Ancylothrix sp. D3o: one gene and its partner. The protein of the gene in region 1 binds, or shares a complex with, the protein of each later gene. Links are inferred from orthologs where the notes say so. Each region holds a gene or a part of one and is shown on either strand. Other genes may lie near its edges. The genes, in order: dnaB and dnaG.

The links.
Region 2: the proteins of dnaB (region 1) and dnaG are in contact, whole or in part, in a crystal structure (PDB 2R6A), measured with the Geobacillus stearothermophilus proteins. The link is inferred for Ancylothrix sp. D3o from one-to-one orthologs. Residues at the interface, in WP_033016901.1 of Geobacillus stearothermophilus: Ser13, Glu15, Ala16, Gln18, Glu91, Leu92, Asp94, Ala95, Val96, Pro97, Thr98, Ala99, Ala100, Asn101, Tyr104, Tyr105, Ile108; in WP_049624496.1 of Geobacillus stearothermophilus: Lys456, Leu457, Leu458, Pro459, Ala460, Asn463, Ala464, Leu467, Leu535, Leu536, Ile537, Ala538, Gln544, Glu545, Asp548, Tyr549, His552.

Annotation. Positions count from the first base shown.
Region 1 is NZ_JAMXEX010000001.1:10,400-20,984, reverse strand. The notes cover bases 7,594-10,583. They hold dnaB (replicative DNA helicase), read left to right. Parts: upstream 7,594-8,197; coding sequence 8,198-9,970; downstream 9,971-10,583. Other genes in these bases: NG798_RS00080 (FKBP-type peptidyl-prolyl cis-trans isomerase), read right to left, coding at 10,024-10,583; rplI (50S ribosomal protein L9), read left to right, coding at 7,629-8,087. Also shown: NG798_RS00120 (glycosyltransferase family 10 domain-containing protein), read left to right, coding at 1-966; NG798_RS00115 (ABC transporter ATP-binding protein), read right to left, coding at 1,250-3,253; NG798_RS00110 (glycosyltransferase family 4 protein), read right to left, coding at 3,694-4,875; NG798_RS00105 (glycosyltransferase), read right to left, coding at 4,935-6,308; NG798_RS00100 (hypothetical protein), read right to left, coding at 6,324-6,530; gloB (hydroxyacylglutathione hydrolase), read left to right, coding at 6,631-7,404; more of NG798_RS00080, read right to left, coding at 10,584-10,585. UniProt on the Escherichia coli protein: The main replicative DNA helicase, it participates in initiation and elongation during chromosome replication. Travels ahead of the DNA replisome, separating dsDNA into templates for DNA synthesis.
Region 2 is NZ_JAMXEX010000008.1:171,215-181,782, forward strand. Bases 2,521-5,493 are described here. They hold dnaG (DNA primase), read right to left. Parts: upstream 5,024-5,493; coding sequence 3,017-5,023; downstream 2,521-3,016. Other genes in these bases: NG798_RS15610 (pentapeptide repeat-containing protein), read left to right, coding at 2,521-2,929; rodA (rod shape-determining protein RodA), read right to left, coding at 5,273-5,493. Also shown: tRNA preQ1(34) S-adenosylmethionine ribosyltransferase-isomerase QueA, read right to left, coding at 1-692; NG798_RS15600 (hypothetical protein), read left to right, coding at 1,394-1,783; NG798_RS15605 (YraN family protein), read right to left, coding at 1,784-2,251; more of NG798_RS15610, read left to right, coding at 2,393-2,520; more of rodA, read right to left, coding at 5,494-6,526; NG798_RS15625 (hypothetical protein), read right to left, coding at 6,933-9,413; NG798_RS15630 (hypothetical protein), read left to right, coding at 9,969-10,094; NG798_RS15635 (hypothetical protein), read right to left, coding at 10,106-10,408. UniProt on the Escherichia coli protein: RNA polymerase that catalyzes the synthesis of short RNA molecules used as primers for DNA polymerase during DNA replication.

The DNA of each region.
Region 1 (10,585 bases):
ACCTTAGGTCAAAATGAACCCCTCGCCCGTGCTCAAAGTGATTGGTTATGGCATCAAACACCGGGTAATTTTGGCCGGTGGGGAAATGTTCAAATGATAGCCAATGCTGAAAAACCGGATTTTTTAGTTTTATATAATTTTGAATTTCCTCAACTTTATCCGCCTACAAAAAAGCAACGTTTAAAGTCTTTTTTAACTCAAGGGTGGAAACCGGCACCCAGCCGAGATGAAATAATTTTACCTTTGTTTCGCGGCGTTCCCAAGGAGCGGATTATTTCTTTATGGCGCGAACCTCCTTTAGATGAATATGTGGAGATTTATAAGATAAATTATCAGGTGTCAAAAGACTATTGTGGTTATGTTTATGCGCCGGATGATTTAGCGCCTATTCCCGATTATATGCCGGCTATTTGGTATCATGGTAACTCTTTTAGAGAACTCAATGAAATGCCGGCTCCTGAAAAAGTTAAAGCTTGTTCGTGGATTACATCAGGGATAGATCGCAGCAACAATCACCGGCAACGTTTGGATTTTCTAAAAACTGCCCAAGAACAAGAATTAAATTTTGATTTGTATGGTCGAAATTTGCCGGTTTGGGCAAAAAGTAATGGCGCTCTCAGTAATAAGTGGCACGCGATGGCACCGTATTATTACAATTTAGCAATAGAAAATTATGCCGGCAATTCTTGGTATGTAACAGAGAAATTATGGGATGCTTTACTTGCTTGGTGTTTGCCTATTTATTATGGCGGGCCAGCCGCAGATAAGCTCTTACCAGCCGGCAGTTTTCTACGTCTGCCTAGCTTAGATAAAAACGGCATTAATTTTATTAAAGAAGCCATTGCCAGCCCTGATTTATGGCGCGAATCTCTACCGGCTATTGCTGAAGCAAGACAAGTTATTTTACACGAACTTAATCTCTTAAACTGGCTCTCCAATCAAATAATAAAAAATCAATCAATCTAAAAAACAAACAAAAATCTGTGGGGCGAGCATCCTGCCTGCCTTAGATTTGTGGGGCGGGCATCCTGCCTGCCTTACAGTTAAAAAACTCTTAAGTAGAAGCACTTAATTATTTGTAGGATGGGTAGAGCGTAAGCGATACCCATCAAAGCGTCGAGAGTGTTGGGTTTCGTTCCTCTACCCTACCTACATTACATATAGAGTTTAATTAAGTTGACTTACTTAGCTCATCCTAAACTATCAAACCCAAAAAAAAGACCCTAAATAAATTTGATCCGCCTATCATTTAAGAACCCCGGCGCAAGCGTACATAATCTTCAATTTCTTCTAAAATTTCTAAAATGCGAGAAGCTGAAACAGAAGACTCTTTGACTAATTCATCTCGCTCTTCTTGAGAATCTACCATATCATCAGCCAGCAATCTGAGAAAACCCATCATCGGATTTAACCGGCTTCTAATTTCATAAGAAGCGCGAAACAAAGCTTCATCGCGCGTGACTTGCTGCAAAAACTGCATCGAATATAACCGCGCATAATCGCCACCTTTTTTGCGTAAAAGTTCTTCATGGGAACCTAATTCTACAACTCGGCCTTTTTTTAACACCGCTATTTGATCAGCTTTTTGAACAGTAGAAAGCCGGTGAGCAATCACCAAAGTTGTACGATTTCGGCTTAATTCTTCTAAGGCTAATTGTACCAACCTTTCGGAAACAGTATCTAAAGCACTTGTAGCTTCATCTAAAATTAAAATTTCTGGATTTTGTAACAAAGCTCGCGCAATAGCAATTCGCTGACGTTCGCCACCAGAAAGCCGGTCGCCGCGATCACCAATCACAGTATTAAATCCTTCGGGCAAATCTACAATAAACTCATAAGCATTAGCGCGATTTGCAGCTTCCATAATTTCTTCTTCGGTTGCTTCGGGACGCGCATAGGCAATATTATTGCGAACCGTATCATTAAATAAAAAAGTATGTTGGCTAACAATTCCCATTGATTGGCGTAAAGTTTTGAGATCAAATTCTCGCAAATCACGGCCATCAATTAAAATAGAACCCCTAGTAGGGTCATAAAATCGGGGTAACAAATCTGCTAAAGTAGTTTTGCCGGAGCCGGTTCCTCCCACCAGAGCTAAAGTTGTTCCTCGCGGCAAATATAAATTAATATCACTGAGGACAATTTCTGCATGATCGGGATAAGAAAAGGAAATATCTTTAAAATGTATGGCTTCTTTTAAACCACTATAGGGAAGTCTGCCATTTACCATAAAATGCTTATTATCCCGCCGCAAAAAATCATTAACAACTTCAACGCTGGCGGAGGTATTAGCAAGGTGACTGCGGGCACTATTGAGTTGAGAAATTTGCGGTAATAACCGAAACAGAACTAATAAATAAGTTAACAAAACCGTTGAAATAGATTGCATTTGCTCGGCAAAAAAAGTCCGTCCTAAAAACACAATTAATAACAAAGCAATAATACTGCTGACTTCTGTTAAAGGCGAAATAGCAGCATAATTTGCTTCTGATTGAAAATCTGCCTTTTCCCGTTCGCGGATTAATTGTTTGATTTGTTCATATTCGCGTTCTTCATTACTCGTGGATTTCACCAACCGGATACCGCTGAGAGTTTCTAAGACGCGAACAGAATAAGCTTTAGAAGCTTCTGAAAGCAGTTTGCCAAAATATTTTGAGCGGCTAATTGCAAACTGATTAACTAAAGCCACAAAGGATAATAACAGGGAAGAAACCAGCGTCAACTCCCAAGAAATTGCCACCAATAAGCCAATAAAAACAAATACCGTAATTGCTGTGATAATCAGTTGAATAGTCGTACTAATTGCATTAGCAGTGCGTCCCACCTCTGCACCAAGCCGGTTAATTAAATCACCGACTTTCATTTTAGAATAAAAATCTAAATCTACATCTAAAAGCAATTTTAAACCAGCTTCGCGTAAATCTGCCGTTAAATTTCTTGTCAAAGAAACTGAGAGTAAGGTACTGCCATAACCGGCCAAATTTTTAAAACTAATCGCCAACACAATCGAAATAGCCATCACCGTGATCCGGTAGTCAGCGGGGACACCGACAAACGGCATTAACAAAAACTTGATAATCGGCGGAGCCTCTTTTAAATCTACCGTTTGATTTAGCAAACTTAAAATAACCGGCACAATTAAAGTCGTGCTCACCCCATTAAATAATGCTCCCGAAAAGCCAAGAGCAATCGTTAAAAAAATTTTCCCAGGATAGTATTGAGCGAATTTGAGAATTAGCTTATTAGTAAACATAGAGCCATCCCAATTGTGGACAAGGGGTCGGTGGTAAAGGAATCGATACAGACACAGAGCCGGTCAAAAAATTTGCCGATAAAACTGGCATGATAATCAAATAAGTTTTGTCAGTGATTATGGTTAGTTTAATTTAACCGCAGATTAACAAAGCTCAGTTATATTTTAGATAATTGACACCCCGATATATGCAAAATTTTATCTGCGTTAATCTGTGGGGCAGGCATCGCCGGTGCTAGACATTTGCGATTAAATTAAAAGCTTTCCTTCTCAGAAATTCTCTAATTTTTAAAACTTGGAAAACCCGAAAATTTTTTCTAATTATTAACACAATCCTAGCAAAAAACCACCCTTTATAGGGGCCGCTGCGGGGTGACGACCCCATACCCAAAAACCCAAATACTTTTAGCATTAACCCTCATGTAATATCCAAAAATCAACTATAACAGAACCGAACGCAGCACCCCAGATAAAATCTCCGCCATCGCATCAAGACTATAGCTCTCAATACAACGCGCTCTTGCCATCGCACCCCGCAGATTAGCCTGTTCTAAATCCTGAAAAATCGCCTCCAGCGTCGCAGCAATTTGGTCAGGCCGGCCGGCATCCACCAAAAAACCAGTCTCCCCTAAAATTGCCGGAATATCCCCCACACGAGTTGCCAAAACCGGCTTCGCCATTGCCATCCCCTCAGAGAGTTTAATCGGAAATTGCGCCACCGCCGTCAATTCATCGCGTTGGGGGACAACCACAACGTGCGCCGCCGCCACCACCGCAGGCATTTCTACCACCGGCACCGCAGGTAACTTTACGATCCAGCGACCCCAGCGAGAAATCAAAATTTCGTCGTAGTTATCATACGGATTTTCGCCGACAATTATCAATTTATAATCGGGATGATTAAGCCGGTCAAGAGCCATCAAAACATCCTCCAGTCCCTTATGAGGACGAGGAGCCCCCGGAAACATCAACACCCGCAACCCAGCCAAACCATAGCGAATTCGACTTGCCTCAGCATCAAAATGCTCTGGATTAAACAAACAAGTATCTTTCCCATTCGGCACATAAACACCCCCAAAACGCTGTTGCAAAAAACTCGTATCCACCGTCACCGCATCCGCTTGTTTTACCAGCTTTTCCATCCACCGCAAATAAACAGGATGAGACACATCCCGCAACGCCCCATCTTTTTTGAAAATATCTCTAGCCAATTGTTTCAAACTTGGCCGGTAACGCCCCTCATCCCCTCCACACCAACTTAACTCCCAATCATCAATATCTAAAATAATAGGCCGCTTCCCCAACATTTTCCCGCACAAACCTACCCCAAAACTCGTAGGTTTTGGCTTAACTGCATAAATAATATCTCCCTCTATTTTATTTAAAATTTCTGCCCCATACCTCAACACCTGCGGCAAGCCCGAAGCCTGCACAGCCTTAACTTCCAGCGTTGGCGGCGGTTCAGGATAAATTTTACCCCCAAACAAAAACCCCAGAATTTCTACATCAAAATTCAATTTTTGTAAAGCTTGACCCAAAACATAAGCCCGGTCTACTCCGCCTTTACACAAAGTAGGCGACAAAATCGAAATTTTTAGTCGTTTTCCTTTTTCATTTTTCATTTGTCATTTGTTTAAGTGAAACCGGCATTTTGTCTGCGATACATCTGCGGTTAAAAAAATTAATTCCCCTGTTGCCGGCTAACAACCTCTCGATAAATTGCTGCCATTTCTGCCGCCACATCTTCCATCGTTCGCACCGGGATGTGGTGAATATTCTCACCCAACCCCACCACCATTAAGCGATTCCGGGCCAAATCAGCCAAAGCATCAGCCCAAGCTTGCACATCCAAAGCAGGAACCAACAAACCATTTACCCCATGCCTTACCAACTCAGCAATTCCGCCAATATCGGAACCCAGCACCGGCACCCCCAGTTTAAACGCTTCGAGCACCACCAACGGGCCGGTTTCCAAACACTGCGAAGGCACCGCCAACACATCAAAATTCATCAATGCCGGTGTCACCTCAAGGCGAGATAACTTTTCCGCCACCCGGATGCGCGAGTCTGTCTGCGAAATAGCCAGCGCTCGGTCGCGGGCTAAACGGTCACTTTCTCCGTGTACCATCCCGTGTAAAGTCAGTTCGATGTTGACATCACCAGGCAACCGCCGTACAGCCTCCACCAAAACCTCAGCCCCCTTGGTTTCGTGCCACCGGCCCAAAAAACCCACCCGCAAAGGCTTTTCGATAGGCGATACCCGCTTCTCAATTTTTAACAATTCCCCACCAATATTAGAAGCCACACCCTGCCGGCATAACACTACTTTTTTCTCAGGAACGCCATTAATTAACAGCGCCTCATAAAGCCATTCACAAACCGCTATAATCCGATCTGCTAAAGCTGCCATTTCCAAAAGCTTGTGCCGGTGCGCTTTGACGCGGCCCGGAATGCCGATGGCCCTGCCAAGCTGGCGCAGCCGGACTTCGGGAGAGTTCAGCAGATAAGTTTCTAAGCTTGAAGATTGGGCAGGTAAATTACTTAACGCCCCAATTGCCCAATCGGGGACTCGTGGCGGCACTCCTACACAGCGTCCGCAGAGTGTTTCATCAATACGTCCATCACAAACCGTCTCTCCGTTTCGCATCATCGTACCGCGTAAACAAACGGCTTCTGACAGGTGGATAGTGACAATAGAGGGTAAACCCAGCCGGTGCGCCAGCCGCAAGTGTTGGACACCACAACCAAATCGCCAAGAGTGCTGGTGATAGATATCGGCTTTTTGCCGGTTTATCCAATCAGCGAAATACTCAAAATCTTTTGGCGGGATTTGTTCTTGATATTCTGCAATGCTTGCCGTTTCAGGGTTGCAGGGATAACGGTAAACGTCCGTACCGTTATAGGTGTAGTTGTCTGGTTCGGTTGTCTTGCGGGCGGCGGCGACGGTGCTAGAAATGCCCAAATCTCGCAAGTTTTTTACTAATTCCTCAATATAAACCTCAACGCCGCCAGAGGTATCAGGCAAATACCAACTGCTGCCATGAAGAATTTTCATTACATTTTTAGGTTTTTAGTCCACTATCGAAATACGTTTTTCTTGAATTTGCTCAAAAATCAAGTTAAGGTCTTGGCGCATCTCCGTAGTGAGTTGGTAGTCTCTGAGCAAGGCTGAGGTAATTTCCAGATGCTCTTGAGTGGTAATTCGCTCTTGGGTAAGAATGCGATGAGCCAGTGCATCGAGGTTAAGGTTGGATTTATTTGATAGGTTTCGTAACATAAGACAATAGGGGTCAAGTGTCATTGGTCAGGGCAGGCAGAGGGGCTCGTTGGCATTGGTCATTGGAAAAAAAACACATTCGTACAAAGGACAAATGACAATGGAAATTTACCGGCTGGCTGCACTTTCTAACAACTATATATTTTTACTCTACGACAGCCAGGAAAATATCGCGGCTGTGGTTGATCCGGCGGTTGCATCTTCTGTGCTTGAGCAGTTAAAAAGTTTGGGTGCAGAGTTGGTGGCGATTTTTAATACTCACCATCACAGTGATCACGTTGGCGGGAATGCGGAGTTAATGCAGCATTTTCCTCTGGTGCGGGTGTATGGTGGGGCGGAGGATCGAGGACGCATTCCGGGCCAGCAGGTGTTTTTGCAAGAAGGCGATTTTGTTGAGTTTGCGGGCCGCACGGCGAGAGTGTTTTTTGTGCCGGGACACACAAAGGCTCATATTGCTTATTATTTTCCGCCGCTGGCCGGTGAGGAGATGGGGGATTTATTTTGTGGGGATACGATATTTGCGGGGGGTTGTGGCCGGTTGTTTGAGGGTACACCGGCCCAAATGGTTGATTCTTTGAGTAGATTACGAGCTTTACCGGATAACACGCGGGTTTGGTGTGCCCACGAATACACGCTTAATAATTTGCGATTTGCGCTGACTGTGGATACTGCCAACCCGCAATTAAAAGAGCGTTTTGAGCAGGTTAAACAAGCGCGTAGCAGGGATGAAGCTACAATTCCTTCTGTTTTGGGGTTAGAAAAGCAAACGAATCCTTTTTTACGTTGGGATGAGCCTGGGTTGCAAAACGCTGTCAAAGCCTCCTCTGAAGTGCAAACCTTCAGCCGGTTACGGGGTCTCAAAGAGCAGTTTTAGCCTCAGAGGACAAGCGCAAAGAAACTGGCTTTATGAGAATATTGTCTGAGTTTCCAGCAGATATTTCCTCACAAACCCGGTTTCTAACTTGGTGGGTGTCCCCTGAAGTCCCGAACTCTGCCTACTTGCCGGCTCAAAGCCAAATCAGCTATGATATGATGTTTTGGTTTGTGTTTAAACGCCTCGAATCGACCGAGCGGCGCTGTTGACAACGGGAAAAAATCATGTCTAAACGGATTCAATTAGTTTTAACCCAAGATGTAAAAAAACTGGGTAGTAATGGCGACCTTGTGGAAGTTGCCCCTGGATATGCTCGCAATTATTTACTGCCCCAAAAAATGGCAGTCTTGACTACCCCTGGCATTCTTAAACAAGTTGAACGCCGGCGCGAAAAAGAACGTCAGCGGCTTTTGGAAGAAAAGCAACAGGCGGAAACTCGCAAAGCCGCTCTCGAAGCAGCCGGTCGTTTTACGATTAATAAGCAAGTGGGTGAAGGCGATGCAATTTTCGGCACTGTGACGACTCAAGAAGTGGCTGATTTGATTTTGGCTTCTACCACTCAAGAAGTAGACCGGCGCGGAATTACTCTGCCAGATATCCGTAAGTTGGGAACTTACAAAGCAGAGGTTAAATTGCACCAAGACGTTACCGCAGTGGTGGAAATTGTTGTGGCGGCTTTGTAAAAAATTTCCGATGTGGGTTTTGGATTTTGGATTGGATGCCAATCTGAAATCTAAAATCTACAGGATGGGATCTGCTGATGATAAAAGAAAATAGCTGCTAAAATTTTAAAATGGTTGAATCAGCTAACTTTCAAGGCAGTGGTAATCGTCTTCCTCCCCAAAATATTGAGGCAGAAGAGTCTATTTTGGGCGGAATTTTGCTTGACCCTGAAGCACTATCGCGGATTGCAGAAACTCTCCGCCCTGAGATGTTTTCGCTGATTGCTCATCAAACGATTTATAAGGCAACGATTGATCTGCACAGCAAGCACCGGCCTACGGATTTTTTAACGGTAACGGCTTGGTTGGCTGACCGCAATTTGCTGGAGAAGGTTGGGGGACAAAGTAAGTTATTGCAGTTGGTGGAGCGGACGGTATCGGCGGTTAATATTGACCAATATGCAGGGTTAGTTGTTGATAAGTTTTTAAGGCGTAAGTTGATTGGGGCTGGGAATGAGATTGTCCAGTTAGGATATGATACGGCGACGGAGTTGCCAACTTTATTAGATAAGGCTGAGCAAACAGTTTTTGATGTGACGCAGGTGCGTCCGAAGGGGGGGTTGGTTTCAATTTCGCAGACTTTGATTTCGACTTTTCAGGATATTGAAAATCGTAATCAAGGGGTGGCTTTGCCTGGTTTGCCTTGTAATTTTTATGATTTGGATGCGATTACCGGCGGGTTTCAGCGTTCTGATTTAATTATTGTGGCGGGCCGGCCGGCGATGGGAAAAACGGCTTTTGCTATCGGTATTGCTTATAGTATTGCGGCGATTCATAGGTTGCCGGTGGCGGTTTTTAGTTTGGAAATGTCGAAAGAGCAATTGGTGCAACGGATGCTTGCTTCGGAGGCAAGTATTGAAAGTAATCGTTTGCGAACCGGCAGAATTAGTCAAAATGAATGGGAACCCCTCAGCGATGCGATTGGAACGTTAACGGAGTTGCCAATTTTTATTGATGATACGGCGAATATTACCGTGACAGAAATGCGTTCTCAAGCCCGCCGGCTGCAAGCGGAAAATGGGGGAGTTTTAGGGTTGGTTTTAATTGATTATTTGCAATTAATGGAAGGTGCAAACCCGGATAACCGAGTGCAAGAGTTATCAAGAATTACGCGGTCTTTGAAGGGTTTAGCGAGAGAGTTAAATGTGCCGGTGATGACTTTATCGCAGTTGAGTCGGGGGGTAGAGGCTCGCACGAATAAACGCCCAATGTTATCAGATTTAAGAGAAAGTGGATGTTTAACCGGTGACACTTTGGTGACTTTAGCAGATAGCGGTGTTAATGTAGCAATTAGGGAATTAATAGGAAAAGTTGGTTTTGCTGTTTGGGCATTAAATGAATCTACTATGAAATTAGAAAGGGCAATTGTTAGCAATGCCTTTTCGACAGGAATTAAGCCGGTGTTTAATTTAAAAACTAGATTAGGGAGAAAAATTACAGCCACCGGCAATCACAAATTTCTCACAATTCATGGATGGAAAAGACTTGATGAATTAAAACCAGGGCAACATTTGTGTTTACCAACTCTTACCGATAGCGAGGTTTATTGGGATGAGGTAGTTTCAATAGAATACTGTGGGGAGGAGGAAGTGTACGATTTAACTGTTCCTGGTCTGCATAATTTTGTAGCAAATAATATAATTGTTCACAATAGTATTGAACAAGACGCGGATTTAGTAATTATGCTTTATCGAGATGAATATTATAACCCGGATACACCCGACCGAGGCATAGCAGAAATCAATATTGCCAAACACAGAAACGGCCCCACCGGCACCATTAAACTGTTATTTGACCCGCAATTTACCCGATTCCGAAACCTGGCAGTTCCAGGCCGGCATTAAATACCCAAAAAACCTAAAATTGGAGGTTGGGGATAGACCCAACCTAGCAAAAATTAACTGCCAATTTTCAGCAATTCGACATCAAATTTTAAAGTTGCATTAGGAGGAATAACACCACCGGCACCCCGCGAACCATATCCTAATTCAGCCGGAATAATTAACTCACGCTTTCCACCAACACGCATCGAGAGGACACCTTCATCCCAACCTTTAATTACTTGACCCACGCCAATTTTAAAAGAAAAAGGCTGGCCTCGGTCGCGGGAACTATCAAATTTTGTTCCATCTTCGAGAGTGCCGGTGTAGTGTACAACTACGGTTTGACCGGCTTTTGGTTCGGCGCCGGTTCCTTGTTCAATATCAACATATTTCAATCCTGAAGGCGTTGTTTCCACTTTTTTATTCTCCGAATTCTTTTCAGTAGTCGCGCTTGGCGACTGAGCAAGCAAAAATTGAGCAATGGGATCATCCTTACTCGGTGTTGTCACAACCACTGGCGTTTCGGTTGATTTAAGACTTGCAGCCACAGCCTCAGAACCGTTGCCGGTGAATTGGGCCACCACAAGTACCAGAAAACAAACCACCATCACGCTGAAGGTAATTATAATTTCTCGC
Region 2 (10,568 bases), on another replicon or contig:
ACGCCTACGTTTAATGTCACAAAAGCGGTTTCGATGCCGGCAAAAGCAAGTTTTTGTAGCAATTCTTCAGTGAAGTGGAGGCCGGCGGTGGGGGCTGCTACTGAGCCGTCTTGTTCGGCGTAGACGGTTTGATATTGTGCCGGTGCGGCGCTGCTTTCTGTGATGTAGGGGGGGAGGGGAATGTGCCCATAGTCTTCTAAATATTGGATAAGAGACTGTTCTTTTGGTAAGTCAAATTGCAAAATCCGCCCGCCTGTGGCTTCGTCGGTGGCGACAACTGTGGCGCTTAAATTCGAGTGGGTGGGGTTTTCTTTGGAGTTAAAGAGGATTTTGACACCGATTTTAAGGCGTTTTCCTGGTTTGACTAAGGCTAACCAGTGGTTATGTTCGATTTCTTCGAGTAATAAAATTTCTACCGGCGCGCCGGTGGTTTTGTAGCCATACAGTCGGGCGGGAATAACGCGGGTGTTGTTCATTACCAGCAAGTCGCCTTTTTGCAGCAGTTGGGGTAATTCCCGAAAAATATGGTGGCTGTGTTGGTGAGGGGAATTAACAACGAGCAGGCGAGAACTGTCTCTGGGAACTGCTGGGTTTTGGGCAATGCTACCGCTCGGCAGTTCGTAGTTGTAGTTGTCTAGGGACTGATCGCTGTCGGTTATGGCTGGGTTTGGTTTGGTTTGAGGCTCGTCCAAGGTTTCTGGGGTAATTTCGTTCTTAGGGTGTGGTCGTTAAGGAAGTTGGTAATGTTTATTTCCTATGGTTGTTAAATTTAGCAGATGTTGAGGTTGTGAGGAATATTAATTTGTAATGTCATACCGGCTGCATGGTTTTTGCCTTCTACATCAAAAAGAGGCCGGTTTTTAAAGGGCTTGATTTTTTTTTGGGCTTTTTGGTCAATTTTTAGAGGGAAGGCATGGGGAATGAGTGGCTTAAAGATTATCTAAAAATATAGACTGAGACTAAGTATTTTATCCTGTTGTTGGCAAGTGAAAAAATAACTTGAGTGCTTTGGTATGGGCTGCAACTTTATCGGGTAATTTCTTTTGAGGTTCAGGGTTTGGTTAATAGGCGAATACCTGCTACTATCAGGTGAGTCTGTCTGATGGAATAGGAGACGGCTATGGAGTTATTGGGGTTAAGCTATGCTGGAATCAAGCGGAAATCTCTCTCTCCTCAAGGGCTGCGCTTTCTAGGCCGGCTGGTTAAATTTAAACAGAGATAGTTTCTATCTTAAGATAGATGTCAATATTTTTTGGCTCTCTATTAAAGAGAGTAAAGAAAAAAAAAAGGGAAATTGGGGAATATTACCCAATAAAGAAAGGGGTTTTTCCCGTATTCATTTGCGCCATAATCTTAGACAATAAAAATGTAGCCTTTGCAGAACTCTTTCCCGATGGAATACCTTTATTTCGTTGCTAATGCCAGTCTCACGCTGAGAATTGCAGAGTACCTGCACACCAGCCCTCATCTTCCGGTTAGTTTTATGAGCGTTATTCATCAAATAGATGGATGGGTCGTTCGTGTGAAAATGAGAAACCCCCTGAATTTGCAAAAAAGCGGGGATTTCCGAGCGTTTATGAATGAGTTAGGGATTCCCTACTCGCCAGGAATTCGGTTACAAATGGCTTTATGGAGTTTAGAGAATGGACAATCGCCGGTGGATGTGATGCGGCGTTATCAGGTGGCTGTGGTTTCTCACGGTCATCCAGATCGCGGCGAAATTGAAGAGTTTCGCAAGCAGTTTGTTAAAGGCTTAGGATATTGCCCAGAAACCCTTGCTTAGTTAGTTGGGTGGACAGAAGGCAGACTCGATATACTCAACAAGGGTTAGGTGAAAATTTTCATTCAAAACGGGTTCACCCGGATTGACCGACACATTAAGCGATGTCGCCTCTCGATGCCGGTGCTGTTTATAGGGCATTTGTTGGCAACTGACGAGGGCTACATCAAATCGACAGGCTACGTTAGCGAGAACTGGGTGATCGGCCAAAAAAAGCGCGGCGGCTTGGCCCAGTTTAGCTTGTTTTTGGGGGGTGATGGCAAAAATCCCCCCGGTGTCCCAAGAATGGCGACTGCGAGTTTTGACCTCTACAAAGATTAATTGCCCTGTGGGTTGAGAGTAAGCGATAATGTCCAGTTCTCCCCACCGGCACTTCCAGCGCTGTGCTAAGATTTCCCATCCTTGCTGCTGTAACCACTGTGCGACTAAGTTTTCTCCTAAAGTGCCGGTGTGGGTTGGAGTTTTTGGCATCGGCTGGTTTGATTATTTTTGAGGTTTGGCAAAGGATTTTAACATTGCGATGAGTGCAATTGCTTGTGGGGACACTTCCGAGATAGGATACTCCTGTAGCGATTGCTACTATTAACCTTTTCTCCAACAGTTAAACCCTTAATGCGATTTTCTTTAAACTTCAACAAAATGGGCGATAGAGTTTCTAAACGTATTCCTGCAATTGTATTATCGGTTGTGTTTTCGGTGGTGCTGTTCCTAACAGCAAGTTTGGTAATTGTCATGCCGGCTTTTGCCAATGATTATAACAAAGAAACTTTGGTGGGTGTGGATTTTTCGGGGCGAGATTTGACGGATTCTAGCTTTACAAAAGCTGTCCTCCGCAACAGTAATTTGAGTAATACTAAGTTGGCCGGTGTAAGTTTGTTTGGGGCGACTTTGGAACGGGTAAATTTAGAAGGGGCTGATCTACGAGGTGCCACTTTAGATACTGCTCGTTTTTTCAAGGCAAATCTTACCAATGCTGTGTTAGAAGGGGCGTTTGCTTTTAATGCTAAGTTTGATGGTTCTACTATTGATGGGGCTGATTTTACAGATGTTTTGTTGCGTCAAGATATGCAAAAAGCACTTTGTAAAATTGCCACAGGTACTAATCCTGTGACGGGACGCGAGACAAAAGAAACTTTGTATTGTGATTGAAGAAATCTAACAATTTTCAGAAACCCACACTCCAATATCCCCCCTAGTGCCTTAAAAAGGGGGGATATAAGCGAACAAAAATTATTTTTACAACCAAGGAACGCTGACTAAATCTTTAAAAGTTGTATAACGTTCTTTTTCTAATTCCTTGATTCGAGCTTTTTGGGTAAGCAGTTGTTGTTGATAAAATTGCCCTAATTCGAGATTCGTTAATAAGTCGATTTTGTGCAACTCTTGTAAGGCTTCGCGGATTTTATTTTCGCAAATTACGCGGTCAATTGATGCGGCGGCGGCGCGAATGACTAAAGGAGTGCGAACTGTATCAAGTTGGGTTTTTTCATCGAGATGAAACAGGTAAGATATTTGGGAAACTTCGCCGCTATTTTCTGCTAAATAACAATCTTGTAAAGCGGAAATAAGTTTAAGGGGTTCAGCCTGCAAATCATTTAATTCTGTGATAAATTGCCATAATTTCTTGTGGGGTTCAAGAGTAAATTCTAATTTTCTTTCTGCTAAAACTTCTATGACGGCACTGCGATATTCAGGATAATGAATGTAAGATTGTAATAGAAAAGCTTCGGCTTTTTTTAAGAGGTTGGTTTCTCCAGAAACCGGCATTTCAGGTTTAGATTTTTCTGGGGTAGAAACGTTGTGTCTTAGAGGAGGCCGGCTGCTGATTTTGAGCTTGTTTTCAATCAAAGGTGCAACAATGCAAGACTCATCAATTCTCAAAAGTTCTGCACACCGGCTTGTTATTTGATTTAGCAAATTTTCCCTAATTATGGGAGTGCGCCGCGAGTCCCGCAAAGAAAGAATTTCTGCACAATAATCGACATAATAAGTAAGCTGATTGTCATTGGTGATGTTGGATAATAACTTCACCATTTCTGTTGCTATTTGCTGATATTGATCCGGTTGTTTTAGGTCCTTGGTTTGTAAAAGTTGGTCAATTTGCCAGGTTAACCATAAAGAGGCACTTTCTAGCAAAATTTGATAATCTTCGGCTGAATAAGTTTTGAGATATTCATCAGCATCTTTGCCGTTAGGGAGGGTAAGAATCCTCAAATTGACATCACCGCGATAGGCAAGGGATGCAATTTCACCAATTGCTCTTTCGGCGGCATTTGTACCGGCTTTGTCGGCATCAAAATTGAGGATAATTTGCTTTGATTCTGTATAGCGTAAAAGTTGCCGCACTTGGGTTAAACTCAGGGCAGTTCCCAGGGAGGCGACGGCGTTGGTAATACCGGCAGCATGAAGGGCAATTGCATCAAAATATCCCTCAACAACGATGGCTTTATCTTGTTTGCTGATGGCGGTTTTGGCTTTGTCGAGGGCGAAGAGAGTTTTGCCTTTTTCAAACAATTCTGTTTCGGGAGAGTTGAGGTATTTTGGCATTTCATCGGTGAGAGTTCTGCCACCAAAACCGATGACTCTGCCTTGAGAATCGCAGATAGGAATCATTAAACGATCTCGGAAGCGATCATAATAGCCGGTTCCGGATTTTCTGTTAACAATTAAACCGGCAGCTTCGATGAGTTGAACGGGGAAATTTTTGGTTTCTAAAAGATAATGATAAAGCGTTTCCCAACCGGCGGGGGCGTAGCCAAGTTGGAATTGTTGGATAATTTCTGGGCTAAGTTTGCGTTCTGTTTGGAGATATTCTAAGGCAATATTTCCACCGGGTTGATAAAGGGCGTGTTGATAGAAATTGGTGGTGATGGCGAGAATTTCATAAAGTTGCTCTCGGAGGGTGATTTGGCGTTGAAGTTCTTGGCGTTTTTCGGGTTCGAGGGTACGGATAGGAATTTGATATCGTTTGGCTAAATCAAAGACGACTTCGTTAAAGGGACGTTTGCCAACTTCCATGAGAAAATTGATAGCCCCACCACCGGCACCGCAGCCAAAACAATAATACATTTGTTTGCTGGGGCTGACGGTAAAGCTGGGGGTTTTTTCGTCGTGAAAAGGGCATAAGCCGGTGTAATCTTTGCCACTTTTTCTGAGGGAAACTTGTTCAGAAACGATATCGTAAATATCGAGTCTTTGTTTAACTTCTTCGATGGTGTCGGGATGTAGACGGGGAATTTCCATAGTTTTTTAGAGGGTGGGACTCTGCCCACATACATAATGATAGCTAAAGTTATATTATCGGTTAGGATTTTAGGAAATTATATCTTTTGGTTTCGCCGGTGGGGTGAAAAATCAGCCTCTTAAATTGCATTTTTAGGTAGAAGCAGGGAACTAAGGAAAATAATCAAAAAACCTGAAGCCTAATCTTAAAAAATTGCGTTCCCTAGTGCAACTAGGGAACGAGAAAAAGACAAGGAAAAAACCAAGAGGTTAATATTTCTTTCGAGGTCGGAAATTGGCGACAGATTCTACTAAACCTATGGCGATAAAATTACTCAGCAAAGCAGAACGCCCATAACTCAGCAAAGGCAAGGGAACGCCGGTTACTGGGGCTAAACCAATGTTCATCCCAATATTAATAACTACCTGAAAGATAATCATGGAAAGTACGCCAATGGCGATTAAAGATCCAAAATTATCTTTGGCATTTTGGGCAATTAGAACCAGGCGTAAACAAAGTAACCAAAAGGCGATAAACACTACTAGACAACCAATAAAACCTAACTCTTCGCCTATCGCAGAAAAGATAAAATCTGTATGCTGTTCTGGAATAAAATTGAGTTGTGTTTGAGTGCCTTGAGTTAGACCTTTGCCCCAAATTTGACCGGCCCCGATGGCGATCCGAGATTGGATGAGGTGATAACCGCCACCAAGGGGGTCTTTATTAGGGTCTAAAAACAAAATAATTCGCTCTTTTTGATAATCTTTGAGTAAGCCCCAAAAAATATGTCCTAACCATCCAGAAGCTACATTAATTACCAGAGATGCTATCGAGCCAAACGCCTGCCAAGGGAGGGTACGCCAGCCAATAATTCCCATTGCAATTGACCAAACAACCCACCCCGGAAAATAAATGTTGAAAACAATGGCAGAAATAACCGGAGAAAGCATGAGAATGAGCCAACCAGGGTTAGCTCCCCCCCAATAAAGCATCCCCATTGTAATCGCTCCAAAAACAAGGGAAGTTCCTAAATTTGGCTCGGAAAAAACCAGCGCCCAAGGTACAGCAGTAACGGCTAAAATTTTGAGCATATTTGGAATCGTTGTTGCACCGCGATTGTGGAGAAGTGCAGCTAGGGTAATAATGACGCCAACTTTTGCAAATTCCGAGGGCTGAACGTGGAAGCCAAAAACGTTAATCCACCGCTGTGCTCCGAGGGCTTGGGTACCAATAAATCGCACCGAAATTAGGGCGATATTAATAAAGCCATAGATAAACCATTTCCACTGAATTAAAGCCTCATAATGGTTGCGAGCAATTAACATCGCAATGGTTAAACCGATGCCGCCTGTAATCCAGTGTTGCCACCAGTCGGTGTGACCTAAGTGTAATTCTACACTGCGAATCATCACGCCACCGAGCGCCGTTAGCCCGACTACGAGGCTTAATAAGATCCAGTCGATGTGTTGCCAAGGAGCGAGCGCCGGTTGGCGACCTATTCTCAGCAGTACGTTTTGCCACATATTTGAGGGTAAATAGAGATTAGTCGATACAGGTATCTTACTATCTCCTCTCTAATATCCCAAGTATCGGGCAGAGGTTGATGATAATGCCGGTGGGGGGTGAAAATTTTTCTCTGGTTTTCTTGAGGGAGCGGCGGAGGCGGTATTGAGGGGGAGATTGCGCTTCAAAACGTTAACTCCGGATTCGCCAAAAACGTCCCCAAACCGGCCTTTGGTATGTTTTGAAACCAAAACCTCGTCTTGATGGGGGTTTAGTTTTCTTATTTGCTGGGCTTTTTTAAAGCAAAGTCAGATTGCTTGGAGCTAGAACAAAGTTAGGTTGCTTTGATAAATCAAGAGTAAATAGTCTTTTTTTTAAGCTTATTTACCCTTAATTAAAAATATCACCAACCTCTCAATTTCTTACTTAAGCTAAAGTATCTGAGAGGTAAGCGGGAGCCAAAGCGACGGATTCAGGGCGATTTCTTGTTACTCCTAAATTGGGGTTAATATTGAGAACACCAGACTGGTTTTGAATGTTATCAAAACGGAAGATGGCATTATTAGATTTCTCGGCAACGTAAAGGTTATTACCGTCAAAAGTAATATCAACCGGATTGCCTAAAAATGTATTAGAGCCGACAATTTGAGCCCGCACCGCTGTGTTTCCATTGGCAGCACCGGCATTGTTAATTACAAACAATTGACCATCGGTTGCACTTTGAGCACTGCCCACATCAGAAATCAGCAATGTATCAGAAGATTCGACATAAATAATTCCGTGCAAATTCACAGAAATTTTATTTACTCCACTGGGGTCAAATGGAGTAATAATCCGCGTCGGGCCGTTTGCGCCCAAAGTGGCAAGATAACTATCATAAACCAGAACTGTTCCATCAGTTGCGGCTACAAATAGCTGATCTTTTGATGGCGAATAATCTACATCCCAAGGTCGGCGACCGGCCAGATTTGTTGTTTTAAACAATGGCGCAACATCGCCTTGAGCTTGAGTATTAAACACAATAATGGCTGGGGTTGTAGCATTATTTTCTGCGACAAAAACAACACCGGCACCATCAGCAACTTCTAAACCTTTGGGGCTAACCAGGCCGGTGTTTGCACCGGCAATAATTCGGTCGCGTGAGGCATTAAATCCACCGTTATTACGGCTTTCTGCCAAACGGTTAACAATTAAAATCCCACCATTGGTATCGTTGCCATTATCAAAAGTAATAAAAGCATCACCTGTGAGATCGTAGGTAATATTTTCCAAACTGGCAACTGCATTAGAAGTATTAAATGCTGTTTGCTGTTGCAAATTTGTAGACAGACGCGCCACAAAATCTGTTGCTCCTGTTGCGGGCGGGTTACTGGTGGTGGCAATGGAACTAATAGGAATTGTTGCCGATTCAACATCAGTAACATCAGGATACATTAACGCTTGCATCCGTTCAGCAGCCAAAGCTTCTGGTTTAGTTTCGGCCACGCTTAAATCCGGGGCTATATTTCCGCTGGGCCCATTAAAAATGTTGCGGAAAATTAATAACTGGTCTTTAGCTTTTTCTGCAACTAAAGCATCGGTGCCATTTAAAATTAAATCCACCGGATTTCCCATTTGAGTAGCCGGCCCTTCAATAGTGCGGGATGGTACCACCGCCCCATTAGCACTGCTAACATTATCGAGAACGTAAATACGTCCGTCTGTGTTGAAAGTGGCGCTTTGTGCAGCAGTAGCGGCTCCCACATCTGTTACAACTAATTGATTCCGCGTTGGTTCATAAACAATGCCATGCAAATTAGTAGAAATTTTTGCGCCGAGACTGTTAACAATAGTTAGACTACGGGAAATAGTGGCGGTGCCAAAATTATTGATATTTCCAAAGTAGTTATCAAACACAGAAACAGTGCCATCTACTAATGCTGCATACAAGCGGTCGTTGGCTTCATCATAGGCAACATCCCAAGGTTTTGCCGGCAAGTTTGTAACAGCCACCGGCGGAATATTGCCACCCGCAGATGTCCCAAAAACTTTTAAGTCGCCGGCACCATTATCGGCAACAATAATAAAGCCTCTTGTTTGGGCAATGGCGAAGCCTTTGGGGGCATTTAATCCTGTTAGCGGGCCGGCAATTTCTCGGTCTCTGTTCGGCGCAAAGGCTTCTCCATCAAGTCGGTTGCCAATTTTTGAAATAATCCGAATGCTGCCGGCACCTACGATTACATCACCGGCTTGATAAAGATTGCCAACATTATCAAATTCTACGCCTTCATTGTTGCCGGCAAAAAAGCGTTTTTGGCCTCCGAAAGTTCCGGTGAGTTTATCAATTTCTCCGACGTTTGTGGGGCCGTTATTTGAGACATAAATATTTACACTGCTTGGTTTACCCATGCGGTTTTCTGCCATGCCGAAATTAACATAGTGTTCAAAACCGCTCTTGAAAATTCCGCCTCGAACTGCTGCTGCTACATCGGGGTTGGCGCTCAGATAATAGCTGTTATCGAAATCTGCGCTGGGGTTACGGCCTTCAAATTGCCCATTTTCAATAAAGTGCTGAATGCCGGTGAGAGAATCTATGCCAACTGCATTTTTAACGTCTGTATTTTGAGTTAAATAGTAATTGGTATCAAAGAAACTAATGGGATTTCGCCCCTCGAATTGACCTCTTTCTATGAAGTGAGCTAGGCCGTTTACAAATACACCGTTTCTTACGGCAATTGCCACATCTGCGTTAGTTGCTAGATAAAAGCTTTCGTCAAAAAATCCGCTCGGTTTTCGCGCTTCTAACTGTCCGTTAAGTATATAGTGATCAAAGCCGCTAAGAAAATTTCCGCTTCTCACGGCAGCCGCTACATCGGGGTTAGCAGCCAAGTAATAAGTTTCATTAAACAACGAAGCAATGCCTAACATTTTGGGGGGTACCTTTCAACAAAGTTTTTATTTTTTTTTCCAAACAAAACCTAGCCAGCCCTGTGCAAATTCGCAGAGATGACGATCTTTTTAAGAAAAAGTTCCACTGCTCAAAATTACAAAGTCAATCTTTACAATTTGGCCTTTTTCCACCGCACGCGACACTATTTTTCCAATAAATTGCGATTCGGTATGAGCCGGTAAAGAAAGGGAATTTTTCGCTAAATGGTAGATTTATATACTGTTTTAAGCGGGCTAGGGCTGGAAATGTAATCTTTCTTAAGGTAGATTTAAAATAACGTAATAAATGCTTAAATGATAAGATCACGATGTCTTTAAAAACATCTAAAATCTAAAATTCTAAATTCCAAAGGTTACAAATTCCCCCAATTATCCAAAAAATTAGCCCCCACTTTTATTAAGTAGATTAAGTTATAAGTAGTTCCTAGCAGATTCGATTTACGCAGGGTCTTTTTCTGGATTTCTCCTCTATGCCAGCCCCAAAGATAGGGTATTTTTTGGGGTTCTGATTTGGTATCACGGCGTGGTACGACAATGAAACCGAACATAAATATGGTAGCCAGACTTTTAAGAATTGGTATAACAAAACTGCCCCAAGAAATTTTAGCCCTCGTAGCAGCAGTAAAAACTAATCAAGACATCCCAACTAAAATTAAATAAAAGGATAAATTTTATCTTTTTTCTAAAATCGTACAAATTAATTCACCGGCTCCGTTAGGCTCAAAAAATTCGATGGTATTATCTTGTTTTATTTTGATTTCTTTTCGGCAATTATAAACTTCTACGGGTGTTTCTTTGCCGTTGATGCTGACGCTGGCTCTGTATTCCCAATGGTTTTTTGCACTGCGTTTAATGGTGAGAATACAGATTTTTTGGTCTTTGATTTGCCGGCAAAAATTCGCTTGTGCCGGCAGTGTCACAGTCAGTGTTAGGCAGAGGATGAGCAGAAAAATTACAACTTTTAGGGTTTTCAAGGGTTGCCGGTTCCTTTGGCGCGGGTAATTGCATTGTTTGTATTTTACCTCCACCGGCAAACAAGGGAATCCCTAAAGCTGTCTGTTTGATGTGCCAAGCCTTGATATTTGCTCAACTCGCTATTTTAAAGCTTTCGACTCTCAGCTATTAACAGCCAGC